DNA from 3 places in the Chryseobacterium sp. AG363 genome. Region 1 is predicted to be linked to each of the others. Evidence: riboswitches for the same ligand, from Rfam matches in the RefSeq annotation. Region 1 holds a riboswitch; each other region holds the start of a gene.
The links. Region 1 has a riboswitch for S-adenosylmethionine ahead of DEU39_RS16240 (alpha/beta fold hydrolase). Riboswitches for the same ligand answer to the same signal wherever they lie in the genome.
Positions count from the first base shown of each region.

Region 2: it holds a riboswitch for S-adenosylmethionine, as region 1 does, so the genes downstream of both, DEU39_RS15460 (SusC/RagA family TonB-linked outer membrane protein) here and DEU39_RS16240 (alpha/beta fold hydrolase) in region 1, are expected to answer to the same signal.
Region 3: it holds a riboswitch for S-adenosylmethionine, as region 1 does, so the genes downstream of both, DEU39_RS21115 (TonB-dependent receptor plug domain-containing protein) here and DEU39_RS16240 (alpha/beta fold hydrolase) in region 1, are expected to answer to the same signal.

Region 1 is NZ_RAQF01000003.1:713,577-723,756, reverse strand. Features, by position in the region: gene metH (methionine synthase) at 1-795, opposite strand, end outside; gene DEU39_RS16260 (fatty acid desaturase family protein) at 797-1,888, opposite strand; gene DEU39_RS16255 (homocysteine S-methyltransferase family protein) at 1,971-2,981, opposite strand; gene DEU39_RS16250 (O-succinylhomoserine sulfhydrylase) at 3,019-4,179, opposite strand; gene DEU39_RS16245 (ACT domain-containing protein) at 4,304-5,842, opposite strand; gene DEU39_RS16240 (alpha/beta fold hydrolase) at 5,848-6,786, opposite strand; SAM riboswitch class I at 6,847-6,953, opposite strand; gene DEU39_RS16235 (MGH1-like glycoside hydrolase domain-containing protein) at 7,142-9,757, shown strand; gene DEU39_RS16230 (OsmC family protein) at 9,835-10,180, opposite strand, start outside.
Region 2 is NZ_RAQF01000003.1:562,028-572,207, reverse strand. Features, by position in the region: gene DEU39_RS15480 (CusA/CzcA family heavy metal efflux RND transporter) at 1-2,189, opposite strand, end outside; gene DEU39_RS15475 (DUF6660 family protein) at 2,337-2,660, opposite strand; gene DEU39_RS15470 (hypothetical protein) at 2,922-3,434, shown strand; gene DEU39_RS15465 (RagB/SusD family nutrient uptake outer membrane protein) at 3,552-5,045, opposite strand; gene DEU39_RS15460 (SusC/RagA family TonB-linked outer membrane protein) at 5,063-7,996, opposite strand; SAM riboswitch class I at 8,080-8,178, opposite strand; gene DEU39_RS15455 (type II 3-dehydroquinate dehydratase) at 8,422-8,829, shown strand; gene DEU39_RS15450 (hypothetical protein) at 8,904-9,344, shown strand; gene pckA (phosphoenolpyruvate carboxykinase (ATP)) at 9,395-10,180, opposite strand, start outside.
Region 3 is NZ_RAQF01000006.1:166,513-176,692, reverse strand. Features, by position in the region: gene DEU39_RS21120 (alpha-amylase family glycosyl hydrolase) at 94-2,931, shown strand; SAM riboswitch class I at 3,021-3,126, shown strand; gene DEU39_RS21115 (TonB-dependent receptor plug domain-containing protein) at 3,220-5,652, shown strand; gene DEU39_RS21110 (APC family permease) at 5,660-6,964, shown strand; gene prfA (peptide chain release factor 1) at 7,117-8,202, shown strand; gene DEU39_RS21100 (hypothetical protein) at 8,275-8,952, shown strand; gene DEU39_RS21095 (prolyl oligopeptidase family serine peptidase) at 9,049-10,180, shown strand, end outside.

The sequences.
Region 1 (10,180 bases):
CATTGCCGGATTCACGATACCGATGTTCATTCCTGCCTGAATCGCATGGTACAGGAATACAGAGTGCATGGCTTCTCTCACCGTATCATTTCCACGGAAAGAGAAAGAAACATTACTCACTCCTCCACTCACGGATGCGTAAGGAAGGTTTTGTCTTACCCAGCGTGTCGCTTCAATAAAATCGATGGCATTTCTTCTGTGCTCATCCATTCCAGTTGCTACCGGAAAGATATTTAAGTCGAAAATGATATCTTCTGCGGGGAAGCCAATCTGGTTCACCAAAATATCATAGGAACGTTTTGAAATTTCAATTCTTCGTTCAAAACTGTCTGCCTGTCCTACCTCATCAAATGCCATTACAATGACAGCTGCACCATACCTTTTGATGGCCTTGGCATGTTTGATAAATTCTTCCTCGCCTTCTTTTAAGCTAATGGAATTCACGACACATTTTCCCTGAGCTACCTGAAGACCTGCTTCAAGGATCTCCCATTTGGAAGAATCTACCATAATCGGGATTCTTGCAATATCCGGTTCAGAGGCAATTAAGTTCAGGAATTTGATCATCGATGCTTTTCCATCGATCAACCCATCATCAAAGTTAACATCCAGAATCTGGGCACCTCCTTCTACCTGATGGCGGGCAATATCTAAGGCTTCAGAGAATTTCTCCTCTTTAATCAGTCTTAAAAACTTTTTGGATCCGGCAACATTTGTTCTTTCACCAACGTTGATGAAATTACTTTCCGGGGTTATGATAAGAGGCTCGAGGCCTGATAATCTTAAATACTTCATTTTATTCTTCTAAAATATAGTAGGCATTATTGGCATTCTGCTTCAATAAATCCCTATGCTTACTTAAAGCTGTAATCAGCGGAAATCTTTTGTATGCTAAACCATGTTCTTTAGCAAATTTTTCAATCTCCTCTGTAATTTCATTATAATACATATAACTGTAATTGGGAAACAGATGGTGAGCAACGTGAAAATTGAAATTTCCCAACACATTTCTTACAAACCAGTTATTTTCTTTGAGATCATTGGTTACTTCCAGCTGGTGGCGAAGCCAGCTAAACGGCAGACCATTCTCTTTATTTAATTTTGGAAAAGCATTATCAGGAAGCGGATGCAAAGGCAGTAAAACAAACAATGCAAAAATACTTGCTGATATCACCTGTAAAAACCACGCTCCTAAAGCCAATCCTATTGATACTTTAAAGAACACTACAGGAACCACAATCTGATAAAAGAAATAGAACAGCTTATAGCTTATCATTTTTACTTTTTCAATGGTGGGTATCTTTCCCTGGGTTTTTAAAATCACCCTTTCTTTATCAAAAAAGTCTCTGAAGTCTCTTATAAACATCCAATTGAACAAATACAACGGATAGACTAAAAAGAAAAACTTGTCCTGATACTTCTGTACTCCTTTCGCTTTAATCCACGGTACAATTAAAAGCAGTCCGCTCTGTTCGATATCCGTATCCCATCCATCTACGTTCGGATAGGCGTGATGGCTTGCGATATGTCTTTTTTTCCAGATATATGAATTGGCGCCTACAAAGTCAAAAATGTGAAGAACCAGCCCGTTTAATCTTTTACTCTTATAAATGTTATTATGGGCCGCTTCGTGGATTAAGTTTAAATAAATTAAAACCAGAGAGATTCCCATTAAAACAAAACTCAGAATATAGATCCAATGCTTTTCGGCATTAAGAACAGCCAGAATATATAAACCTATATAGATCAGTGGAAGTAGTACCGCTTTGATCTGAATGTAGATATCTCTGTTTTCAGAAATGGCTTCTACTCTTTGGTTCACTTTCTTTCTCAGCTCATTAAATAATCTGACATCCTCGGAATCTTTTAAGTAAATTGGCTTTTCCATATTTATAACTTTGTGGTTTACTTAAAGTTAATATTAATATTTCAGCCTTTATTCTTGATTTTAATTTAAAAAATCTATCAAATCATACAAATTTCTTCAATTTCCTTGGCTCATATTTTTCTACCAGATCAGCAATCGCTTTAATATGTTCAGGCGTTGTACCACAGCATCCTCCTATAATATTGATTAATCCTTTCTCTACATATTCTTTGATCTGCCTTGCCATATCTTCCGGAGTTTCGTCATATTTTCCAAAAGCATTCGGTAAACCGGCATTCGGATATGCTGAAACATAGAATTCTGAATTATGAGCCAGTGTTTCAAGATAAGGAGTCAGCTGATCTGCTCCCAATGCACAGTTGAAACCTACACTTAATAAATTCAGGTGGGAAACTGAGATCAGAAAAGCTTCTGCGGTCTGTCCGCTCAAAGTTCTTCCGGAGGCATCGGTAATGGTCCCTGAAACCATGATCGGGATCTCAATTCCTCTTTCGTCCTGCAGTTCATCAATAGCGAATAAAGCAGCTTTTGCATTCAAAGTATCAAAGATGGTTTCTACCAGAAGGATGTCTGAACCCCCATCCAACAAAGCTTCACACTGCTGTTTGTAAGCTACTCTCAATTCTTCAAAAGTGATGGCTCTGTATCCCGGATCATTCACATCAGGGCTTAAACTTGCTGTTCTGTTTGTAGGTCCGATAGATCCTGCTACAAATCTCGGTTTGTCTGGATTTTTCGCAGTATACTCATCACAGGCTTTTCTGGCAATTTTTGCTGACTCATAGTTCAGGTCGTATACCAGATCTTCCATGTGGTAATCTGCCATCGCAATGGTAGTTCCTGAAAATGTATTGGTTTCAATAATATCAGCTCCGGCTTCCAGATATTTCTTATGAACTTCTTCAATCGCCTGTGGCTGTGTCAGAGAAAGCAGGTCATTATTTCCTTTTACCGGATGTTCCCAGTCTTTAAAACGCTCTCCACGGTAGTCTTCTTCTTCGAATTTGTATCTCTGAAGCATGGTACCCATCGCTCCGTCAAGAATTAAAATTCTTTCGGATAAAGCTTTATATAATTGTTCTGAATTTTTCATTTTAATCTATTTTGGCTAAAACCAGTTGCTATTTGAATTAATCCAAAGCTTGTTTTAAATCTGCAATGATATCTTCTACATTTTCCAGTCCTACTGAGCAACGTACCAGTCCTGCAGTAATCCCTACTTCATTTCTTTCTTCGTCTGATAATTTGGAATGCGTTGTAGAAGCCGGATGCGTAACGATCGTTCTTGTATCACCTAGATTAGCAGACAATGAACACATTTGTATCTTATCTAAAAAGTTTCTTCCTCCTTCTATTCCCCCTTTTATTTCAAACGCCACAATATTTCCTCCGAGTTTCATCTGCTTTTTGGCGACTTCATAACTAGGATGGGATTTCAGGAATGGATATTTTACCAGTTCAACATTAGGATGGCTTTCTAAAAACTCCGCTACTTTCAAGGCATTCTCACAGTGTTTTTCTACACGGATCGCCAATGTTTCTAAACTTTTTGATAATACCCAGGCATTAAAAGGAGACAATGCAGGACCTGTATTTCTTGCGAAAAGATAAATTTCTCTGATCAGGTCTTCTTTTCCTACCGCTATTCCTCCTAAAACTCTTCCTTGTCCGTCAATCAGTTTCGTTGCTGAGTGTACCACAATATCTGCACCATATTTGATAGGCTGCTGAAGGTAAGGTGTTGCAAAACAATTATCTACAATAAATATAAGATTATGCTTTTTGGCGATCTGACCGAAAAACTCAAGATCCAGAATTTCAATAGCGGGATTGGTAGGAGTTTCAAGGTATAAGATCTTTGTATTAGGTTTGATGTATTGCTCCACATTCGCTGCATCTTCTGCTTTGAAATAAGAGGTTTCAATATTCCATTTCGGGAAATATTTGGTAAACAAAGTGTGGGTAGACCCGAATACTGACTGGCAGCTTACAATATGATCTCCAGCGTTTAACAATGCTGCAAATGTAGAATAGATGGCTGCCATTCCTGTTGCAAAGGCATATCCTGCTTCTGCACCTTCCATTTTAGCGATCTTATCTGTAAACTCGGTTACGTTTGGATTAGAGAAACGGCTGTATAAGTTTTTTGGTTTTTCTTCTGCAAAGCTTGCTCTCATATCTTCTGCATCCTGAAATATAAAGCTGGAGGTAAGATAGAGCGGCGTAGAATGCTCATCAAACTGAGTTCTTTCCGTCTGGGTTCTTATTGCTGATGTTTCAAAATTTTCCATATAGTTTTAATTAATTTACCAAAATAGCAGTCTAACAATGTACCAATTAAAATCTTCGCTTTGCTCAGAATAACGACACCAATTATTGGTAAACTGGTACATTATTAGATTGTTACATTAAATATTATTTTGTTTCACTTACTCTTAAAATATCTCCGAATACTCCTCTTGCGGTTACCTTTGCACCAGCTCCGGCTCCCATAATCACGATTGGATTTTCTCCATAGCTTTCTGTGTAGATTTCAAAGATGGAGTCTGAACCTTTCAGTTGTCCCAATGCTGAAGTTGCAGGAACAGAAACCAGTTTTACATCCAGTTCACCTTTATCTTTCTGTAAATCTCCGTGCAGATCACCTACATATCTCAATACATGTCCGGGTTCCTGGTTTTCTTTTATTTTCTGGTATTCTTCGTCAAGCTCCTCTAGTCTTGAAAGGAATTCTGATTTTGAAACTTCAAGTAAATTTTCAGGAACCAGATTTTGAATGCTGATATCATCAAATTCATTGATTAAGTCTAATTCTCTTGCCAGAATCAATAATTTTCTTGCCACATCATTTCCTGAAAGGTCTTCTCTTGGATCCGGTTCGGTGTATCCTTTTTCCAAAGCTTCATTGATGATGGTTGAAAATTTATCATCTCTTAAAGAAAAATTGTTGAAAACATAGCTCAGTGTTCCTGAGAATACCCCTTTGATTCTTGTGATATTTTCTCCTGAAAGGTGTAATAACTTGATGGTGTCAATTAACGGTAAACCAGCTCCTACATTGGTTTCATACAAATACCGTCTGTTGTTTTTATTCAACGTATATCTTAGTTTTCTGTATTCTTCAATCGGAAGGGTATTGAAAATTTTGTTGGAAGAAACCAGATCAAACCCGTTTTCTGCCAAAGCGTGATAGTTTTTAACAAAATCCTTGCTTGCCGTGTTATCCACAACAATCAGGTTCTCCAGTTGATTTTCATTAGAGAAATTAATTAACTCTTCAACATTAGATGGATGCTCTGCTGTTAAAACCTCATCATTCCAATGGGCATCAAATCCTTTTTTGTTGAAGGCAATTTTTTTTGAATTGGCTACCGCAACGACTTTAAGGTCTATTTTTTTGCGTTTTTTAATCTCTTCTGCAGATTCAAGTACTTGTTCTATCAAGGTTTTCCCTACGTTTCCATGGCCAATAATGGCCAGATGAACGGTCTTTGGCTTTTTGAAAATTTCAGATTCTATGATGTTTCTTGTTTTTTCATCCTGTGAAGACGTCACAACGATATTGACTCTGTTTTCTCCTGCTACCTGGTTCAAAAGCAATGGAAAAACATTGTTTCTGGCAAGTTCTGCAAAAACTTTATTGAAATCTTCTGCAACAAAACCAATCACAGAAACATTATTGATACTATATATTTGGGAAACTTTTCCTGACTTTCTTTCTGCTTCGAATTCATCAATAAGACAAGCCACTGCTTTCTCTGCATCATTTTCATGAACCAGGATAGAAATTCCGTTTTCTACGGCCTGTTGAGAGATTACTCCTACACTGATACGCGCCAAAGTAAGCGCTTTAAAAATTCGTCCGTCAATCCCGATTTCTCCCAGGAAATCTTCTCCTTCAAATTTAACGATTGATCTGTTCTTCAAAAATTTTATTTCGTTAGCATTTTTCATTACTTCTATAAAATGTTTTTAATGATATTATTTAATTGTTGATATTCCATTAGGAAGGCATCATGCCCGTGTATAGATTGGATCTCGTGATAAGAAACATCTTTATTTTTCTCTTTTAAGTTTTCAAAACACATTCGGATTTCAGAAGCCGGGAAAAATAAATCTGTATCTACGGAGATCATGTGCATTCGTGCCTGTATGTTCTCCAGTGCTGTATCAGTAGCATTTATATTCATCAAGAGATGATTCATCAGTTTGTAACTCTTTAAACTAAACCTTTCGTTTAGTGCGTTACCATGATAAACCAGCCAGTCTTCTGATTCCAGGCGTTGTTTGTCCTGGTTATATTGGTTTTGAAATCTGTCATTGAGCGACTGCGGTGTTCTGTAGCACAACATGGCATGAATTCTTGCTTTCTGTAATGGTTCTTCTTTATCATTTAATAAAAATTTCTGAACCAGACACTGTGCATGAAGCCAGTCGTGCGTTCTGTAATCGCAGGCAATAGGAATAAAAATCTCAGCAAGATCCGGCTGCTGGGCAAGCATTTCCCAGGCAATTCCTCCTCCCAAAGAGCCTCCGATAATGGCATATAAATTTTTGATATGTAACGCTTCAAGTCCTTTCAAAAATATCGCTGCGATATCTGAAGGAGTAAAGTCTTCATAGTCTTCAATTAAAAAATCGTCATATCCGTTTCCTGGTATGTTGAAGCACAGAACGGTATATTGATCAGTATCAACAATCTGATTTTTTCCCACCAGCTGTTTCCACCAGCCTTTTTCTCCGGATACGTTTGAATTTCCGGTAAGAGCATGGTTGATTAAAATGACAGGGGCTGTAAACAGATCTTTCCCAAAGAGCTGATAGCTCAACGGGATATGGTATTCCTTTTGGGAATGAGTTTGATACGTAAGATTAATATAGTTTAGTTCTGTTTTCAATTCTATTAAATTTTAATACAATTGAAAATGCCACAGGAAATGGCTGAAAAGAACTTCAGTGAGTTATCTGTCCAAAATTATTTGGTAGAACGTAGCACCTTCTTTGCTTGCGCAAAGGGTTGCTAAGGTTTCATAGGGTCTAATCCCTCAACCTTTCTTGATAACATTTTCAATATTTGAATGAACGAATGGTGCAAAGGTAGTTCTTTTCTTTTAATTTCAAAAAAAAATTATTTTAATATTTAAAAAAGCCCTTAAATACAAGTATTCCAAGAGTATATTAATAATTATTCAGATGAAAAAAATTGGAATTACTTCTCAAAAAAACTAACTTCGTATGGAAAAGTGATGAGATATGACCGCCGAAAAAGATAGATTACAAGATACCAAATGGAAAAACTGGGGACCTTATGTAAGCAACCGGCAGTGGGGAAATGTACGTGAAGATTATAGCCCGAACGGGAATGCCTGGAATTTTACCAACCATAATAATGCAGAAAGCTATGCCTACCGATGGGGAGAAGAAGGTATTGCCGGAATTTCTGATATAAAGCAGCTTTTGTGTTTTGCTTTTTCATTCTGGAACAAGAAAGACAAAATGGTAAAGGAACGATTCTTTGGGTTGAGCAATCCTCAGGGAAATCATGGGGAAGACATCAAAGAAATCTTTTATTATCTGGATAATACACCTACTCATAGCTATATGAAAATGGTGTATAAATATCCGATCAATGAATTTCCTTACGATGACCTTGTTGCAGAAAACGGAAGACGCAGTAAAAAGGAACCGGAATATGAAATTTTCGATACCGGAATTTTCGATAATGATGAATATTTTGATATTTTCATTGAATATTGCAAGGCCGATCACAATGATATTCTTGCCAGAGTAACGGTCTGTAACCGGAGTCAGCATGAAGCACCTATTTTGGTAGCGCCCACTATATGGTTCAGAAACAACTGGAAATGGGGATACAATACCTATAAAGCAGAAGTCAATGCTTCTTATGACGGAAGTATCAACATTGAACACGACAGTATTTCGATCAAGAAGCTTTATTCCCGAAATACCAATGCACAAAGTGTATTTTGTGATAATGAAACCAATAATTCTAAGCTTTATGGGGCTCCTGCAGGTGAAAATACATATTTCAAAGATGGAATCAATCATTTTATTATCCATCAAACGAATACGATAAATCCCGCAAAGAAAGGGACAAAAGCTTCTTTTCTGATTGATGAGCTTATTGGTGCCGGAGAATCCAAAGTTTTTGAATTCAGATTATGCCCGGCTGAAGCTGATGAGCCTTTTGAAAAGTTTGATGAAATATTCAATACGCGACAGGCTGAAGCTGAAGAATTTTATAAAGAAATTCAAAATGATACCGTTAACGAAGATGAAAGAAATGTTCAGAGACAGGCTTTTGCAGGACTTCTCTGGAATAAGCAGTTCTATCATTACAATATTGGAAAATGGCTGAAAGGTGATCCCAACTTTGAAGCCCCAAGAAATTTCAACGAATATGTAAGAAATACGGAATGGAATCATCTCCATAATAAGGATATTATTTCTATGCCCGATAAATGGGAGTATCCATGGTATGCCACATGGGATCTGGCATTTCACTGTGTTCCGTTTTCCATCATCGATGCGGAATTTGCCAAGGGACAACTTTTGCTCCTTACTAAGGAATGGTACATGCATCCTAATGGACAGCTTCCAGCCTATGAATGGAATATGAGTGACGTGAACCCGCCGGTACACGCCTGGTCATGCTTCCGTGTTTTCAAAATTGATGAAAAAGCTAACGGAAAACCGGATTTATTATTTTTAGAGAAAGTTTTCCAGAAACTGCTTCTTAATTTCACCTGGTGGGTGAACCGAAAGGATAAAAACGGAAAAAATATCTTTGGTGGAGGGTTTCTTGGTCTCGATAATATCGGAGCTTTTGACCGGAATATGGAACTAAAGGACGGACAGCATCTTGAACAGGCAGACGGAACCAGCTGGATGGCCATGTATGCATTGAATATGATGCGTATTGCAATGGAGCTTGCCCAGTATTATCAGGTATATGAAGATATGGCCATCAAGTTTTTTGAGCATTATCTTTATATCGCTGAAGCTATGGAAAACCTGGGCGAAGGAACGAAAGGGCTTTGGAACGAAGAAGACGGATTCTTCTATGATGTCCTACAGCTAGGAAATGGAGACAGTGTTTCTTTAAAATTACGAAGTATTGTGGGTTTGATTCCTATGTTCGCTGTTGAGATTGTTGACCACCGCTTACTGGAAAAGATGCCGAATTTCAGAACCCGAATGGAGTGGATCTTAAAGAACAAGCCGGAGTTGACCAAACTGGTTTCTCACTGGGATGAGGAAGGACAAGGCCGAAAACACCTTATGAGTATCCTCCGCAAAAACAGACTGACAAAGGTTCTGACCAGAATGCTTGATGAAAATGAATTCCTGAGTTCTTACGGAATCCGCGCCATGTCTAAGGTATATGAGGAAAATCCTTTTGTCTTCTCTGTACATGGGTCTGAAAATATAGTCTACTATACACCTGCAGAAAGTGACAGCCGTATGTTTGGCGGAAACAGCAACTGGCGCGGTCCAATTTGGTTTCCGATCAATTTTCTGATTGTTGAAAGTCTGCAGCGCTTCCATTATTACTATGGAAATAGTCTGAAAGTAGAACTTCCCACAGGAAGTGGTGATAAAAGAAATCTTGATGAAGTGGCTCAAAATATAAGTAAAAGACTCTGCTCTCTATTTTTAAAGGATGAACATGGACAAAGAGCTTTCAACGGAGGTAATCCAAAGTTCAATTATGATGAACACTTCAGAGATTATATTACATTTTTTGAATATTTTCATGGAGATAATGGCCGTGGTGTGGGTGCTTCCCACCAAACAGGATGGACAGCTACAGTGGCAAAACTGATAAAACCAAGACTCACCTTTTAATAAGCAATGAGGAATTGGTAATGAGTAATATAAAAGCCGGATGTTTCATCCGGCTTTTTACTATTTTATGTAAGAGATTAAATTTTTTCTCCGTTCACATACACTTCGTATCCGATTTCTACATTCGGTTCTAACGTTTTTGATACAGAGCAGTATTTTTCAAAAGAAAGTTCTGCAGCCTTTAATGCTTTTTTAGGATCAATTTCTCCTTCCAAAAGGAACTTAACGTTAATCGATTTAAAAGGTTTTGCATCTTCTACCTGCACTCTTTCGCCTTCTACTTCTGCCTGAAAGCTTTTAATTTCCTGACGTTGCTTCTTCAGAATAGACACCACATCAATTCCGCTACAGCCTGCTACAGCCATCAGTACACTTTCCATTGGGGAAACTCCTTTGGCTCCCGGCTGGGAAGTATTATCTAAA
Region 2 (10,180 bases), 150 kb from region 1:
TATTGAACGTTGATTTGTGGAAGACCGCTCACCCTTTCAATCTGAGGTGCCGTAGCTCCATCTACAGTCTGAATGATTTTACCGACTTTATCCGCATACATCGCTAAAGAATCCAGGTTTTCTCCAAAGATTTTTACCGCCACATCCTGTCTGATCCCGGTCATCAACTCATTGAAACGCATCTGAATAGGCTGGTTTTTCTCAAAAAATACTCCTGGAATGGTTTCCAGTTTTTCACTGATCTCATCCGCGAGTTCGTTGTAGGATTTCTTGGTTTTCCATTCACTTTGCGGTTTTAATACTACGATCATATCGGTTGCTTCAGGAGGCATAGGATCTGTAGGAACCTCAGCAGAACCGGTTTTCCCAACGACCATTTTCACCTCATCAAACTGTTTGATAATTCTTGATGCCTGCATGGAGGTTTCTATACTCTGACTCAGTGAGCTCCCCTGCGGTAAAATACAATGGAATGCAAAGTCTCCTTCCTGCAGCTGCGGGATAAACTCCCCACCCATATTTTTAAAGATAAAAGCAGAGATAAGGAAAACGACAGCCGTTGCTGACACGATAATATATTTTACTTTGATAGCTTTCTGCAGTAGGGGCTGATATACCTTTTGCAAACGGTTCATCATTTTATCAGAGAAGGTTTCTTTGTGGGATATTTTCTTAGATAAAAACAAAGCGCTCATCATCGGAATATAAGTCAGGGAAAGAATCAATGCTCCCAGAATGGCGAATCCTACTGTTTTTGCCATTGGAGTAAACATTTTTCCTTCTACGCCTGCAAGAGTAAGAATCGGGATGTATACGATAAGAATGATGATTTCTCCGAAAGCCGCACTGCTTCTGATCTTTGAGGCAGAAAGGAATACTTCTTCATCCATTTCAGACTGTGTTAAAGCACAGGTCGATTTCCTTACGCCTAAATGATGCAGGGTTGCTTCTACAATAATCACGGCACCATCTACAATCAACCCGAAGTCTATGGCTCCAAGACTCATCAGATTGGCGCTTACCCCGAAAACATTCATCATTCCTAAAGCAAATAACAAGGAAAGCGGAATGGCCGAAGCCACGATAAGCCCGGCTCTCAGGTTTCCAAGAAAAATGACAAGAACGAAAATAACGATCAGTGCTCCTTCGATGAGGTTTTTCTGTACGGTATTGATGGCTCTGTCTACAAGGTCTGTTCTGTCCAGAAATGGCTCTATAATAACATCATCAGGAAGAGATTTCTGAATGGTCGGAATTTTTGCTTTGATATTGCTGACCACTTCATTACTATTAGCCCCTTTCAGCATCATGACTACTCCACCCACAGCATCTACCTTTCCATCATAAGTCAAGGCTCCGTAGCGAACGGCACTTCCTAAACGAACATCAGCAACATCTTTTATAAAAATCGGAACGCTTCCTGTTTCATTTTTAACCGCAATGTTTTTAATGTCTTCCAAAGAGGTAACCAAACCAATTCCACGGATGAAATAGGCGTTGGGTTTTTTATCAATATAAGCTCCTCCTGTATTCTGATTGTTTTTTTCGAGCGCTGTAAAAATTTCAGTGATACTTGTTCCCATTGCCTTTAAGCGATTGGGATCAATAGCCACTTCATATTGTTTTAATTCTCCTCCGAAACTGTTGATTTCCGCTACTCCCGGTGTTCCGTTCAGTTGTCTGCGAACGATCCAGTCCTGCATGGTACGGAGCTCTTTGGCATTGTATTTCTTTTCGCTTCCTTTTTTAGGGTGAAGAATATACTGATAGACTTCTCCAAGACCCGTACTTACGGGAGCCAGCTCGGGAGTTCCTACACCTTTGGGAATTTCTTCTACAGCATTTTTAAGCTGTTCATTGATAAGCTGTCTCGCAAAGTAAACATCTACATTTTCTTTGAACACTACTGTAATCACAGAAAGCCCAAATCTTGAAATACTTCTTGTTTCCTGAATATCGGGAACATTGGCAATACTCTGTTCAATAGGAAAGGTCACCAGCTGTTCCACTTCCTGTCCTGCCAATGTAGGACATACGGTAATAATCTGTACCTGGTTATTGGTGATATCCGGTACAGCATCTATCGGTAATCTGGTGGCACTCCATGTTCCCCAGATGATCAGCACCAACGTCATCAATCCAATGATCACCTTGTTTTTGATACTGAATTTTATAATTTTATCTAACACGATTTGTATTTAATTTTTATTGAAAAGTGAATGCACACAGTATAAAATACTGCAGCAAAAATATCCTGAAAAACTCTGCAATGGTATTGCAAAGTTTCAAGCACGAATAAGTACCAGAAAGCATAACTTTCTAAAAATCAATAAAAATTAAATTTTAGGAGGCTGCCAGATAGGATCGTAAACCTGATAAGCAAAGTCGTTTTTGTGGAATAAAATCTTCTTTGAAAAGTAAGCAGGAATCTGCTCGGGAATCTCCAGTAAAGGATCCATCTTAAATGCTGAAACTGTTATCTGACAACAGCTGCAGGCACACAGCGGAGAACAGATATCTCCTTTTTCTTTTGAATGGTTTTCCTGAACACTCAGGGAAACTATTTTATTCCCGGAATTCTGTGGATGAGACACATCAGCACATGGCATCAATGATAGCGCCATGAAATAAATTGCCAGTATCCATCTTAAGAGGTTCATGGTACAAAGGTAGAGATTTTTTGTAAAATGAATTATTTATTGAGCATTTACCCAATATTCTTTACGGAAAAACTTATTCACAAATACTATACCAGTCCTTTATGATAAAAATAAAATTCATATCATTGAAAATAAAAAATAACTCAACATCAAAAAGCATATATGAAATATTCTCTTGATCACCTTTTGTTCGCTTCAATAAAAATGAAGTGAAACAACCTGACCTTTCCACTATAGCATACAAATAAAAAATTTTTGATTATGATTAAATATATTTTTTCAATACTCTGCATGATGGTATTTTTAAACAGCTGTGGACAAAAACTATACAAAATAGAAAAAGATAAATATGATGAACCCTTATTAAATGATAAAGTACAATATTCATTTAAAGAAAAACCTTCTGAAGAAGATTTAAAAAAAATTGATACTACCACATATTATGTTCAGGTCTTTGAGGGGAGATATTACAATGAAGGAGAAATGAAGAATCCAAGGATAATTATTTTTCATAATGATGGTTTTTTCAAGAATGAATCACTTATGTATTTTGGAAAATTTGATGAGCATAGAGGAAAAAATTCTGTTTATTATGGAGGAAAGTATAGAATAAAAAATAATATCATCCAACTAGAACAATTTGGAAAATCTCCAGATTCAAAAAATTGGTATACAAGGAGAGTAACTAATGGTAAAATAGATGGTAATAAGATTATTTTTAATGAAGGTTTAGTTTCCATTTTTGAGAAAAGAAAAACTTTGCCCGTAAAATAACAAGATCTTTAATTGGAGAGTGGATACTTTTCAATGACTTATACAAAAATTCTTAAAGACAAAAAGCCACCGCAAAAGCAGTGGCTTAAAAAAATCAATCTAATTATGGACTAAATCTTATAAATTCGGGTTATTCTCAAATTCTCTTTGTGGAATACTGAATAAATAATAATTACTATTGGGTGTAAAAGCAGATTTATCCGGGAAATCAAGAACAGAATGCCCTTTACCGTCTACTGTTTTCACAGTTCCGTCCGGTGTAGTAATCTGAACTTTTATAGGTTTTCCATCAGCATCTACAAACGGTTTTCTTACTACTGTACCCTGCGTTCTGATAATATCTGAAAGGGAAAATCCTTCTCCGAATAATTCTTTTCTTCTCTCGATCAACACTGCATCTACCACAGCATTTTGTGATAACGACCCATTATAAATATTGGCATTTCTTGCTGATTTCAATTGGTTCAATACGGCTACTGCCTGAGAAACATTTCCGTTTCTAGCTTCGGCTTCAGCTTCGATCAGGTACATTTCTGCAGCTCTCATGTACACAATATCTGCGATAAGGGTGGGTTTAAATCTAAACTTGGCATACCTCAGCAATCCTTCTCTACCTTTCTGTCCGTCCCATGAAAACAATTGAGATCTGATATCATTAGTATCAAAAAGGTCTTTAAAATAAGGATCCGCCATAAAGCTGTAATAATAACTTCCTGAGGAAGATACATCCAGATAATGGAAGGCATAACTTTCATCAGACTGTTCCTGGGTCTGTGCATGTCCCCAGATCCATTCTGCGTTGTTGATATCATTGAATCCATCCTTATATTTTTCCGGAGCCATGAGAGAAAATCCTTCCCTTGCGATTTTTGCTGATGCTGAAGCTTTGCTCCATTCTCCTGTATTCAGGTAAGTTCTGGCAAGAAGTCCGTTGACTACAGCACGATTAATCTTATCTTTATTATTTCTTGTATAAGTTTTCAATAGATTGTCTGCATCAGTAAGATCACTTTTAATCAATGTATAGATTTCTTCAAGGCTTGCTCTCTTCTTCCCTACTGTGCTTGTTGTGGAAGGTTCTGTATAAATCGGGGCTGTCAATGCTGATTTGTCTTTAAGATAGCTGAACTGATAAAAGCTCGCCAGATTCAGGTAACAGAAAGCACGTAAGGCTTTTGCCTGTCCTTTCACTTGATCCTTTTTCTCCTGGCTGCCTTCCGTTCCATCAATTCTTGTAATCACATTATTCATATTATTAATTGTGGAATACAACATCGTCCAGATAAACAGCGGGCGGCTTGCTGTACTGTTCACCATTTCTGTAAAGGCATAGGCAGAAGCGAAACCATATTTATTAGTCAGTACTGCCACATCACTTCCCATGGCATCACTGGCTCTCAACACAGTGGAATACCCGATATTGGCATAGGTTGTTCCATCATTATTAAATTTTGCCCAGGTACCATTCACCACTGTTTCGGCACTTTCGGCTGTTTTGAAAACTTCTACGCTGCTGGCCTGATCAGTAGGAGCTGTATCCAGCTCACTTTCACAACTTGCTAGCGACAAAAATCCGATAAGAGCAAACGATAGATATTTTAATTGTTTCATTGTTTCAATTTTAAAGGTTAAAGTGTTGCCTGAAGACCAAAAGTGATCGTTCTCATTGCAGGATATCTGTAATACGTTGTTCCGTCCAACGCCTGCTCAGGATCCATTCCCTTATGTTTGTAGAAGGTCAGAAGGTTTTCTGCCTGGATATAAATTCTGAATTTTTTCAATCCTATTTTCTCAAAATAATCCTCAGGAAGTGTATATCCTAAGCTTACATTTTTAAGTCTTGCATAAGTACCTGAATACAGGAATCTTGAAGAGGTTGATGTCCAGTTATTTGTTGTTGTGCTCAATGCGGGAACATCTGTATATGGATTATCCGGTGTCCATCTGTTCAGTATTTCAGAACTCCACGCACGTCCTCCGGCACTTCCGTTATGCATGATGGAAGTATAATCGGTATCTAAAATTTTACCCCCGATTTTGAATGTCAGTAATCCTGAAAAGTCAAAATTCTTATAGGTAATGCTTGTACTGATTCCTCCTGTCAGTTTCGGCAATGCGGAACCTTGCAGTAGTTTTGTTGCTTTTGAGTATTCCGAAGTAGTTCCTTCCACTGAATTTCCACTAGCATCGGTAGAAACTGTTTTCCACAATGGTTTTCCATTGCTTGGATCTACACCCACCCATTCCGGAATAAAGAAATCATATACAGAACCTCCTACCGTTAATAACTTTGTTCCCACCACAAGAGAACCTCCCGGTAATTTGGTTACTTTGTTGTTTAAAGTGCTTAGGTTAACATCAACATTCCATTGGAAATCATCATTCTTAATAGGTGTTGTGAACAATGAAAATTCAAATCCTGTATTCTGAATGGTTCCGATATTGGCAGGATAATCACTGATACCCAACGATGGTGCCACCGGCATATTAAACAGAAGATCCTGGCTTTTTCTTTTGAAGTATTCGATATTCCCTTTAACTCTGTTATTCAAAATAGCGAATTCCAATCCTACGTTTAAATTAAGGTTGGTTTCCCATTTCACATTATTAGTGGAAGTCTTTTCAAGAGTTGTACCCGGTTCTCCGCCAAGGCTGATAAATCTGTACAGCTCCTGATAAGCATAATAAAGCGGCTGTCCGTTAGGTCTAAGTAATTTATCATTTCCTTGTCCTCCGTAACTGGCACGCAATGTCAATTGATTGAATACATTCAGGCTTTTAATAAATTCTTCATTGGATATTTTCCATGAACCTCCTACTGACCAGAATCTCCCCCATCTGTTATCTTTTTCAAATCTCGAAGAGCTGTCTGCTCTTCCCGATGCAGATAAAAAGTAAGTATTATTGTAGTCATACTCTACTTTTCCAAGGAAACTCAATAAGCTTAATTTATTACTGTTTCCACTGAAACTTCCCAGCAGAGAAGCAGCATCCGGCTCATAGTAATAAGGCAGTGAAAACTGACTTCTTGTTCCTGAAATCGTCTGATAATCGTATTTGTAGAATTCGTGTCCTGCCAGTGCATTAACGTGATGCTTTCCAAACTTTTTATCGTACGTAAGGATATTACTGGTTGTATAAGATAGTGTTCTGGTATTGGTTTTCGTCACTGAACCTCCAATTTCCGCTCCTTGCCCAAGTAATGGATTTGAATAATAATGACCGTTATAATTCACCAAATCAACTGAGAAGCTTGTTTTGAATTTCAGTTCCGGCAGGAAAGTGAATTCCATGAATCCTTTTCCTGAAAAGTTATCTTCTTTATTTTCGTTTTTGTCTAATGGTAAAGTTGCAGCCGCATTCTGATTTTGAAGTGCATTTGTGGGCCTGTACTTTCCAAAATCATAAATCGGATTTCCGTCAGCATCTAAAACGTAAGTTCCGTCAGCATTTCTTTCATAATAAGGATAGAAAGAAGGAATAAACCTTGCGGCATTGATGATATTGCTCGCCTTGGAATCTGAAGAAGTTGGTGCCTGCTGAATACTGTTGGTATAGCTTAAGTTGACTCCAACATTTAACCATTTCTTCACTTCCGAATTGATTTTTAATCTGGTATTATATCTTTTAAAACCGGATTCAATCGCCATCCCTTTATCATCCAGATACCCTAGTGAAAAGAAGTAATTACTTTTATCACTACCTCCGCTGATATCAAGATCCATCTGGTTTCTTGATGCCACTCTCTGTAAAACATCTCTCCAGTCGTCATTCCAGAGTGGTGATGCACCAGGCAATAATTTCCCATCTGTTCCCACCGGTTTTGGATAAGCAGTTCCATATGGATTAATTCCAAGGGTAGAAACAAGATTATCCGTTGCCATCTGAGCAGCCTGCTGAGAAGAAACTTTACTGGACTGATATCCGTTTCTTAATGCTTCCCAATATAATTGAAAGTATTGATCCGTGTTTACCTGTTCATAATCTTTGACAGCTCGTCCTGAGAATCCCTGACTGATATTAAAATTAACTCTGGCTTCTCCTTTTTTCCCTGATTTTGTAGTGATGATAATAATCCCGTTGGCTCCTCTTGAACCATACAAAGCACTTGCTGTAGCATCTTTTAAAACACTTATAGATTCAATATCGCTTGGGCTAATGGAGTTCAGGTTTCCATCAAAAGGAATTCCGTCCACTACATATAAAGGATCACTGGAAGCACTGATGGAACCAATACCTCTGACTCTGATGGTAGAAACCGCACCTGGCTGTCCTGATGCACTGGTGGTCTGAATCCCCGCAACCTGGCCTTCCAATGCTTTGGTGATATTGGTTACAGGTCTGTTATTAATCTTATCACTTGAAATGGTCGCTACAGAGCCGGTATAGCTGTTTCTTTTAGCTTTTCCGTAAGCCACCACTACTACTTCATCAATCTCCTTTTCATGAAGGCTATCTTTTTTCGGTCTGGAATTCTGTGCACTTACACTGGTTACTCCCAGAAAAAAAGCAGCAACGGGAGGTATCCAGGCTTTAGAATTGAATAAATTTTTGCTAATCATAATCAATTTTAGTTATCATATATTAAAATTTAGCCATTTGCAGAAAAATCAGCAAAGGGCATCGATAAATACGATAAACCAAATGCTTATTTTTCCTTAAAAGGCTGAACGTAACACCTTGCCCCACGGGTAGGTTGTCAAGACTTCATAGGGTCAGTTCCCTCCATCTTTCTTTATAAGCCGATCGAAATATGGTTGCAAAGCTAAAAACTTTTAGTCTACAAAACAAGTAGACTTATTTATTTTTCATGATAAATTTTCAAAAATTAACGTAATTTTTTAATAAAACCCATCACAATAAAGAGTTACAAGCTTTGCCACTTTCTTAAACATGACAAATATCATTATCAATAATTCAATACAACAAATTAAATCTGTCCAGAAATTTTTGATCTTTAATTGAAAAAAGTTTTTAATTTTATGGTATGAAAGTTTTGATCATCAACGGCCCTAACCTCAATCTGTTAGGCACAAGAGAACCGGAAATCTATGGAAATGTTTCTATGGAAAGCTATTTGGAAAATTTAAGATCCGAGTTCCAGACCCATGAATTAAAATATTACCAGTCTAATATTGAAGGAGAACTTATCAACAGACTTCAGGAGGATGATTTTGATGCCTTAGTAATTAACCCCGGAGCTTTTACTCATTATTCTTATGCTATTGCTGATTGCTTGAAAAACATTCGCAAGCCAAAAGTAGAAGTACATATCAGTAACATTTATAAAAGAGAGGAATTCCGACAGAAATCTGTAACGGCAGCCAATACAGATGCCGTTTTATCAGGCTTTGGAATGGATGGATATAGGCTGGCTTTATTAAGCTTGAAGTAATTTTGTTACTTATCCTTTTCCCATGAATTGCACAGATTTCTACAGATAATTATGGATAAGTATCAGAGTAATTTATGAAGATAAAAGATAAGGTTTATTGCAAAGACATTGGAATATATTCCGGGCAATTGACGAAAAGAAAAAACTATATCGTTGAAGAAAAAAATGCGGAAAATATAAGAATCTGGAATGACGAAGGAAAACTGAGGTGGTATTCTGATTTTTATTTTAGTTTAAACAATGAACCGGAAATAACTTCTATTCATATTGATGATGAAATTGAAAATATTGAATCTGATGCTATAGAAGTAAGTATTGAATTTTCCGACAAAACAAAATATGGGATGACCTTCACTACCCCGCAGTATTTAGATAAAATATTGGACAAAGAGTCTTACTTTTCTTCAAAACACTTTATGATTATAAAATACCTCACTGAAGAATCAATCAAATCAACCGTCCTAAAACTGGATGAACAGAACGAACTGATTGAAAACTGTAAAAAATATGAATAAAAAAAAAGCCTCATCACTGATGAGGCTTTTTGTATGTTGATTGGCAACTATTAGATAGTTTGTTCCTGCAATTGAGGTCCTGAAGCTACTAATTTTTTACCTTCTTCAGTATCACAATACTGCTCAAAGTTCTTGATATATCTTGAAGCAAGATCTTTTGCTTTTTCTTCCCATTCTGAAGCGCTCTCATAAGTATCTCTAGGATCTAGAATACCTGTAGAAACGTTTGGCAATTCAGTAGGAATTTCAAGGTTCATAATTGGAACCTGAGTTTTAGGAGCATTATCAATAGAACCGTCAATGATGGCATCAATAATTGCTCTGGTATCTTTAAGAGAAATTCTCTTTCCGGTACCATTCCAACCTGTGTTTACCAAATAAGCCTTAGCGCCGTGCTCTTTCATTTTGCCGATTAATGTTTTAGAATACATTGTCGGGTGTAAGGTAAGGAATGCTTCACCAAATGCAGGTGAGAAAGATGGTTGAGGTTCTGTAATTCCTCTTTCAGTTCCTGCCAATTTTGAGGTATAACCGCAAAGGAAGTGGTACTGCGCCTGATCTTCATTCAGGATAGAAACCGGAGGAAGTACTCCGAATGCATCTGCTGAAAGATAAACAATCTTTTTGGCATGACCTGCTTTAGAAGGCAATACAATTTTGTTGATATGATAGATTGGATAAGAAACTCTTGTGTTCTCAGTGATAGATCCGTCTGTATAATCTGCTACTCCATTGTTAACAACAACGTTTTCAAGAAGAGCATCTCTCTTGATGGCAGCGAAGATATCCGGTTCTTTTTCTGCAGATAAGTCGATAACTTTAGCGTAGCATCCACC
Region 3 (10,180 bases), on a different contig from region 1:
ATTTTTTCCAAAAAAATGAAATATTTCCCGAAAACTGATTCAAAATGATGGTTATGAATAAAAAATAACACTATATTCGATAAAAAATAAGATATGAGAAAATTTTATTCCGTTGTTTTTCTGCTGATTACAATAGGTGTTTTTGGTCAGATCAATTATACAATTTCTCCCAATCCATTCAATGAAACAGATGCCATTACGCTTACAGTTCCAGGTGATCAGATTGACGAGTCTGCCTGGGGAGTTTCCAATAATGCCATTTATATGTGGACCTGGTCGTTTGATACCAATTATCAGAACAGTCAGGATTGCCCTACCAATGGTAGCTGGAATAATTCCAATGATCTGAATAAACTGAATTACAATGCCACAACAGACAGCTATTCAATAACATTTACCCCAGCTTCATTTTTCGGAAGAACAGGAATCGGAAGATTTGGGTTTTTATTAAAGGATAAGACGGGATCGCATCAGACTTCACCCGATATTTTTGTAAACGTAGGTACTTTAAACTTGACGCTTACAAATCCATTAGCGAACAGCCTCACTTCAGTTCCTACGGGAAATTCCATTACTATTACGGCGACGGCAAGTACCAATGTTACATTTCAGTTAAAAGCTAACGGAACTGTTGTCAATTCAACAACAACGCCTTCACAATCTTATTCTTACAGTTATACGGTTACTCAGGATGCAAATATGGAACTTGTGGCGACACAGGGAACCAATTCCAAAACGGCAGCATTCATTGTACAGGTTCCGAGAAATGTTGTTTCCCAGGCAATACCCAACTGGATCAAGCAGGGAATCAATTATCATCCGACAGATCCAACCAAGGTGGGATTGGCTTTATATGCTCCGGGAAAAAATTTTGTACACGTCATAGGAAGTTTCAATAACTGGACGGTGAATGATACCTATTTAATGAAAAAAGACACCACAAATCCCGATCTGTACTGGATTGAACTCAATGGAATCACTCCTCAGCAACTTTATACCTTCCAATACAGAACAAATGATTTGAGAAAAGTAGCAGACCCTTATTCCCCACAAATTTTATCTTCTTACGATGACCCGTGGATTTCGGCTTCTACCTACCCGAACTTACCAGCATTTCCTGCCGGACAGGGTTTTGAAGTGTCAACATTTAAAACAGGCCAGACCGCTTATAACTGGCAGGTTACCAATTTTCAGAGACCTGAAAAACAAGATCTGGTAGTCTATGAATTGTTATTGAGAGATTTCACACAAGAAAAGAACTGGCAGTCACTGATTAATAAAATTTCCTATTTAAAGAATTTGAAAATCAATGCTATAGAACTGCTTCCCATCATGGAATTTGACGGAAATCTTTCCTGGGGATACAATACTTCTTTCCATTATGCATTAGACAAAGCCTATGGAACTCCGGAAAAATTCAAAGAATTTGTAGATTTATGTCATCAGAACGGAATTGCAGTCATTCTGGATGTAGCGTTTAATCATGCTACAGGACGCTCTCCTTTAGTTAGACTTTGGAATATTGATCCTGATGGTGACGGCTATGGTGATGTTGCACCGAACAATCCTTACTTTAACCAGGTACCGAAACATTCATACAATGTCTTCAATGATTTTAACCATACAAGTCTTTCAACGCAATATTACGTTGAAAGATGTCTTCAGCAATGGCTTACGGAATATCACATAGACGGATTCCGTTGGGATTTAACCAAAGGATTTACGCAAAGCTGTTCTGAAAATGATGAGGCCTGTACCAATGCCTACCAGCAGGACAGAGTGGATATCATGAAAAATTATGCTGATAAACAATGGGCCATTGATCCCAATTCTTATATGATCTTCGAACACCTGGGAACTGATGCAGAAGAACAGCAATGGGCAAATTACAGAATAGCAGAAGGAAAAGGCGTTATGCTTTGGAATAAACAGACAGATCCTTACAATCAGAATACGATGGGCTATCAGGAAAACAGCAACTACGACCGTATGAATCACAGTCTTCACGGTTTTACCAATATGAGTGCCGTAGGTTATGGAGAAAGCCATGATGAAGAGAGGCTGATGTTTAAAAACCTTACCTATGGTGCTATAAACGGAGGTTACAATGTGAAAGACCTGAATACCGCTCTTGAAAGAATGAAAACTTTCGGGGCAACCTTCTTTACCATTCCAGGTCCGAAAATGATCTGGCAGTTTGGAGAATTAGGTTATGAATTCAGCATCAACAGATGTGCGAATGGTACCATCGACAGCGGATGTAGAACCGATGAAAAACCTGTAGCATTCACTTTAGGATATGATACCAATGCGAACCGAAAAGCAGTCTATGATACATGGGCTAAAATCATCAACATCAGAAACAGTCATCAGGTTTTTAAATCTAAAACTTACAGTATAGAATCCAATAACCTTACGAATGATCCTACTGGTCTTATCACAAGAATTTATGTGTATGATGCAGCTATTACAACAGGAATAAAGAATGTTGTCGTATTGGCCAATTACACGACTTCCGCACAGAATGTAGTGCCTTATTTCCCTTACACTGGTCAATGGCGGAATTTAATGGATAACAGTATTTCGAATATAGTTTCCACAACGGCTCCGATCACTTTACAGCCCGGAGAATTCAGAATCTTTGGAAATTATGCAGGTGCGTTGTCTACTGTAGATACCAATGCGGTCAACAAATTATCTCTTCAGATTGCGGATAATCCGGTTCGCAACGGAATCGCTCACCTCGTTTTCAATAAAGCAAAAAAAGGTGAAATTTCAATTTTTGATATGACCGGTAAAAAACTGGATACTTTCAAACTGGATAAAGAGAGCGGAACTTACGATGCGAAGGTTGATTATCCAGCAGGCACGTATCTTGTGCAGTTGAAATCAGATACAGGAATAGCCATTCAAAAGATGATTATTGAATAAAATAAATTATAAAATAATAAAGGCAAATTTGCGGATCAGCAGATTTGCCTTTTTTTGTAAGTTCAAAAAAATAGTCTACTTTTGCAGTAGATTTATCAAGAAAGGTGGAGGGATTTGGCCCGGTGAAACCTTAGCAACCTACACGGTTCCAGAAGTGTAAAGGTGCTAATTCCAACCCTTTGGGGGAGATAAGTGAAGTCAATATTCTATATAAATTCCATTTCTTGAAGTCTTGTGTATCTGCGGAAAGATCCGTCAGATTGGTAGTATTAATTGGCAAGAACAAAAATGAAAAAATTAAGCACAGCTGTACTATTGCTTGGAGCAATTCTGGTAGCTGCTCAGGAAAGTGAGGAAAAAGGAAAACAGATCGAAGATATCATCATCGTCGGAAACCGTAATGTTAAAAGAACAAAACTGGAGACGCCGGTTCCTGTAGATGTTATCAATATCGATAAAATCCAGAGAAGCGCTCCGCAAATGACCGCTCAGGATCTCCTGAATTACGTGATTCCGTCGTTTAATGCGGTGAGGCAGTCTGCTTCTGATGGCACAGAGCATATTGATCCCGTAACATTAAGAGGAATGGGCCCTGATCAGGTTCTCGTATTGCTTAACGGAAAAAGAAGACATACAACCTCATTGGTCAATTATCAGAATACTGTAGGAAATGGTTCTGTAGGAACAGATTTGAGTACCATTCCCGTAATTGCTATTGATAGAATAGAAGTGTTAAGAGACGGAGCTGCTGCACAATATGGTTCTGATGCTATTGCCGGAGTGATCAACATTATTCTTAAGAAAAATGCCGGAGCTTCAGCAAGTCTTACTTACGGATTAAGCGGAAGAAATGATGGAGATACTTATCAGGCAGGAGTCAACTATGGTACTTCATTAGGAAAAAAAGATGGTTATATCAATCTATCCCTGCAATTAAGCCACAGAGGAAAAACCACAAGAACTCAAAATCACGATCTGGATATTTTCGGCGATAATTTTGCTTATGAATTTGCTGGTGACGCTGAAGCGGTAAAAGCAGCCAGAGCTACGGATGATGCCGAAATTGAAAAAAGAGGGTTGACCCGTGATGATTTTAATTTTCAGATCGGAGATGCCCAGATCAGACAGGGACAGTTGTTTTTCAATTCAGAATATCCTTTTAATGATCATTTTAAACTCTATTCTTTCGGAGGTTTCAGTATTAAAGAAGGAGAAGGGTTTGGTTTCAGAAGACTGCCGAGCGAAAAGTCTAATGTAGTTTCATCCATTTATCCGAACGGTTTTCAGGCGGTTCTTGGGTCTCAGGTATATGATGTTTCCTATGCCGTAGGTGCAAAATATAATGTTAACGACTGGCTATTTGACCTTAGTAACACCTTTGGAAGCAATACTTTCAATTATAATGTAAACAATACGAATAATGCTTCTTTGGGAGCAAAATCTCCCACCCGTTTTTATGCCGGAGCGCATAGTTTTCTGCAGAATACCATTAATCTTGATGTTTCTAAAAATATAAACCGTTTCAATATTGCTTTCGGTGGTGAGTTCAGGTTTGAACAATACCAGATTAAAGCGGGTGACGAAGCATCCTATACCCAATATGACATCAATGGAAATGTTGCCACTGAAGGATCAACAGTGCTTGGTGCAGGCGGATCTCAATCCTTCATCGGATTCTCTCCCAACAATGCCTTGAAGAAAGACAGACATTCCACGGCAGTATATGCAGATGTTTCCTATGATTTGGATAAAAAACTCAACATTGACGCTGCTGCCAGATTTGAAAATTATTCAGATTTCGGAAATACCTTGAATGGAAAACTCGCTGTACGATATGAGTTTGTAAAAAACTATGCGGTAAGAGCCGCTGTTGGGACAGGATTCAGAGCACCATCATTGCAACAGCAGTATTTTAATAATTCCTATGCGGATATTTCTACCTCGGGTTCAAAGATTGTTACCAAAGGAATATTCAGCAACGATAGCGAAGCCGCTAAAATTCTTGGATTTGATAAACTCAAACAGGAAACTTCTGTCAATGCAAGTGCTGGATTTACGCTTAAACCTTTAAACAACTTGACAATTACTATAGATGGATACTGGATCAAAGTAAAGGATAGAGTTGTGATCACCAGCAATATAACAGATAAAAGACTGGATCAGTTTAAGGTAGAAAGCGGAAGATTCTTCGCCAATGCCATTGATACAGAAACGAAAGGAGTAGATGTAGTGGTTTCCTATGACTGGATTCTTGGGAATGGAAAATTAAATTTGAATCTTGCCGGAAACTATACGGAAACAAAAATCACAGATTTTCATTTTCCTGAAAACTTAGGAACGCCTCAGGATCAGTTTTTTGGTCCCGATCAGATCAATATCATTGAAACCCTGTCTCCAAAAACAAAAGCTTCATTAGGATTAAATTATGGAATAGGAAAATTCAGTTTTCTCGTAAGAAATACCTATTTTGGTAAGGTAATAAGAGATGGTTATCCGTTTGGAGACGTGCAGGAATTCTCACCAAAAGTAGTGACAGACATCAGCGTTGGGTATGATATTACTAAAAGTATCAATTTTACAGTAGGAGCCAACAATATATTTGATGTCTTTCCGGACCGCCAGATTTATAAAAATTCATATTATGGAGTATTCAAATATGCGCCTGTACAGATGGGAACGCTGGGGAATTATTTCTTCGGAAGGCTTAATTTTAATTTTTAATCATTAAATGAGTACTTCCTCACATCAGATTGGCTGGAAAACAGCCGCAGCCATCGTCGTTTCCAATATGATCGGAACAGGGATTTTTACCACCTTGGGATTTCAGCTTTCCGATATTACCAACACCTACAGTATTTTCCTGCTATGGAGCATCGGAGGAGTTCTCGCATTGTTCGGAGCTTTTTGCTACGCAGAATTGGGCTCCCATTTTAAAGGAAACGGAGGCGATTTTATTTATCTTAAAGAAACCTATCATCCGATTTTCGGATACCTCATAAGCTGGATTTCGCTCATCATAGGATTTTCCTCTCCCGTAGCGCTGGCAGCTTTGGCTATGTCAAAATATCTTTCTGTATTTGAATATTCTTTTGGAAACGGATTTGCCATAGCCGCGATATTCCTGGTGGCAATTGCATTATCATTCAGCCTGAAAACATCCAGCAGGTTTCACAACTTTTTTACATTCATTAAAATCGCTTTTATTATTGTACTGGTTATTCTTGGAGTAGGAATTTCAAATTCACCGCAGATCGGCAACAGCCTTAATTTCAGTGACAGCTGGCAAAATGAGATCATGCTTCCTGCCTTTGCTACCTCTCTGGTATTTGTGACCTATTCATACACAGGCTGGAATTCAGCTTCCTATATTGCGGGAGAAATAAAGGATGTGCAGAAAAACCTTCCCAAATCATTGATTATAGGAACTGTTTTTGTGACGGTAAGCTATATTCTGGTGAATTATATTATGCTGAAACACGCTCCAGTAAATCAGCTGGCAGGAAAAGAAGATGTGATGGGCGAAGCAGCAGTCAATATGTTGGGTCCGGCTTTTGGAAAAATTGTTAATATTTTTATAGCCCTGCAGCTGATTGCAACCATAAGCGGATACTTGTGGGTTGGCTCAAGACTGACACAGGCTTTTGCAAAACATACCCACATCTGGAAACCATTGTCATCTGGAAATGCAAAAGGAATTCCGGTAAGAGCTATCTTTGCCCATGCTGTGATTGCTGCTATTATTATTTTAACGGGAAGCTTTAAAGAAATTTTTGTTTATACAGCTTTTATACTACAGCTTTTTGCCAGTCTTGCGATTTCGACGGTTTTCTTTCTGAAGAAAAAAGACAGAAAAATCTTTAAGTCGAATGCTTTCCATATTTTTCCGGCAGTTTTTCTTTTGTTCAGTATCTATATCCTCTATTTTACATTCATTCATAATCCTAAGGAAAGCTTGATAGGATTGGGAATTATCGCTGTAGGAATTATTTTATATCTGATAGACAGAAGACTTTCTAAAGGATATCAAACTTAGTTTTGATGATTCAGAAAGGGAATAAACAGATTGGCAAATCTACCTTTTTGTGGTTTTGCATCCTTTATCCCTAATGCTCAAAAATTTATGATGATTTGGAATTTTAATTTTGAATTAATAATCCTTATCTTTGCACCCACAAAATTTCTACAATGTCTAAATCATTAATTCCAAAATTAGAAGCTATAAAACAAAGATATAATGAGGTTGCAGACCTTATTATACAGCCTGATGTCATTTCAGACCAAAAAAGATATTCTTCTTTGAACAAAGAATATAGTGATTTGGGAAAAATTGTAAGAGTTTATGATCAGTACAAAGGCGCTTTGGACAGTATCGCAGAATCTGAAGAAATCATTGCAGATGGTTCAGACAGAGATCTGGTGGATCTGGCTAAAGAAGAAAAACTGGAAGCTCAGGCTAAAATTCCCGGATTGGAAGAAGAGCTGAAAGTATTGCTGATTCCTAAAGATCCTGCAGATGACAAAAACGTTATCGTGGAACTACGTGCCGGAACCGGAGGTGACGAAGCCGCTATTTTTGTGGAAGATATCTACAGAATGTATACCATGTATTTCAAAACAAAAGGATGGAGACATGAAGTGACAGATTCTAACGAAGCAGCGAAAGGATACAAGGAATTGATCATGAAAGTGGAAGGAGAAGGTGTTTACGGAATCATGAAGTTTGAATCCGGAGTTCATCGTGTACAGCGTGTACCTGAGACAGAATCTCAGGGAAGAGTACATACTTCTGCCATTACGGTTGCAGTTCTTCCGGAAGCTGAAGAAGTAGATTTTGAACTGAATCCTGCAGATATTGAAATGCAGACTTCCCGTTCAGGAGGTGCCGGAGGTCAGAATGTAAACAAGGTTGAAACGAAAGTTCAGCTTACCCACAAGCCTTCAGGACTTGTTGTCGTATGTCAACAGGCTCGTTCTCAGTTGGCTAACCGTGAGCTGGCGATGGAAATGCTGAGAACAAAATTATACGATATCGAATTACAGAAAGTACAGGGAGATATCGCAGCACAGCGTAAATCCATGGTTTCTACCGGTGACCGTTCTGCAAAAATTAAAACGTACAATTATCCGCAAGGTAGAGTTACAGACCATAGAATCAACAAGTCTATGTACAACCTTGATGCTTACATGAATGGCGATATTTCTGAAATGATTGATGCCGTAATCATGGCAGAAAATGCAGAAAAGATGAAAGGGGAAGAAGAAAATTACTAAAAATCGAAATAAAATAAAACACAGCCTCTGATTTTTCAGAGGCTTTTTTACATACTAAATACAATTTAAACTATGAAAAACTACAAAATTATTTTCCTGCTATTGCTTTCCGTGATGGGACAGCAGCTGATGGCTCAGACAGAAGTGAAGAAACCCAAAGAAGCCTTTGAACTCTTTTTCGGAACTTTTGTCAATAATGATGAAACAGCTTTGAACAAACTTAACGATTATCTAAGACCTACTGTAGAAGGTCAGAATGCGTATCAGGTTGATTTTAAGGAAACTTCAAAAGAAATGATAAATGGCAGCGTTGAGAATTTTCTGGCTGCTTTCCCAAAAGCCACGGCTTCAGCATGCAAAAAAGAGGCGGAAGAGTATTTTATCGCGATGTTTGGAAACTTTAAAACGGGAAAACTTATCGTTAAAGACGTAAAAGTAGTTCCGAATGAACATGTTGAAGGGCAAAAAGTTGCTGAGATAAACTATTCTGTAAGTTTTCTTGTTCCATCAAAACTGACTTCCGGACCAAAAGGAGATCTGAATAAAATAAAAACGGAAGACCTTAAAAAGTATTTAATTCAGGCAGTTCAGGATTTTAAAAATGCCAATAAGACTGTAACAACAGATCAAAACTTTACTTTATACGAACTTAAAGAAGGAGATAAAATATACTATTGGAATGGAAGTCCGGATGAAATTGTTTCCAATCTTACCGATTTCTATTTTGAAAGTTTTGGAGCTAATGAATAGTCTAAAAGTACCATCATAAAGAATAGAAAAGTCCCAATACAACGGGACTTTTTTTATTTCACATACTTTGCGTATTTTTGAGAAAAACCGATCAGTATGAATTTTAAGCCTATATTGTTAACCGCTGGAGTATTGTTTTCAGCATCTTTTTATTCTCAGAAAATGAATTATCCTAAAGCATTAAAAGGAAACCAGACAGATACCTATTTTGGAACTGCCGTTTCTGATCCTTTCAGAGATCTGGAGAATGACTCTGAACCTACAAAAAAATGGGTGGATGAAGAAGTTGCTTACAGCCAGAATTACCTTTCTAAGATTCCGTTCAGGGATAAAATTAAAAATCAGTTGAAGGAAATCTGGAACTATGAAAAAATTTCTGCACCTTTCAAAGAAGGAGATTATACCTATTATTATAAAAACGATGGTCTGCAGGCGCAATCTGTTTTGTACAGAACCAACAACAAGACCAATGCTACAGAAGTATTTTTAGATCCTAATAAATTTTCAGAAAAAGGAACGACATCTCTTTCCAATCTTTCATTCAATAAGAAAGGAAACCTTGCAGCTTATTCTATTTCCGAAGGAGGAAGCGATTGGAATAAGATCATCATCATCGATGCTGTGACTAAAAAACAGATTGATGAAACTTTACTGGATGTAAAATTCAGTGGAATTTCATGGCAGGGAGACGAAGGCTTCTATTATTCAAGCTATGACAAACCTAAAGAAGGAACAGTACTTTCCGGGATGACGGATAAGCACAAAGTATACTTTCATAAACTGGGAACAAAACAGTCTGAAGATAAATTGATTTTCGGAGGAGATAAGACTCCAAGAAGATATCTTAGTGCAGGAGTTTCTGAAGATCAGAGATATCTTATCATTTCTGCTGCTAATGCCACGAATGGTAATGAACTGTATATAAAAGACCTTAAAAAAGGAGGAGACTTTGTACAAATTATGAGCGGGTTTGACATTAATGCCAGCATCGTAGATACACAAGGTGATGATCTTTTCATTTTTACAGATAAAGATGCTCCGAATATGCGTCTTGTAAAAACTACCATTGCTAATCCGGCTCCTGCAACATGGAAAGACGTAATTCCACAAACTGAAAACGTATTGGGAATCTCTTCAGGGGGAGGATATTTCTTTGCAACCTACATGATTGATGCGATAGACCAGGTAAAACAGTTTGATAAAACCGGAAAATTGGTGAGAGAAATTA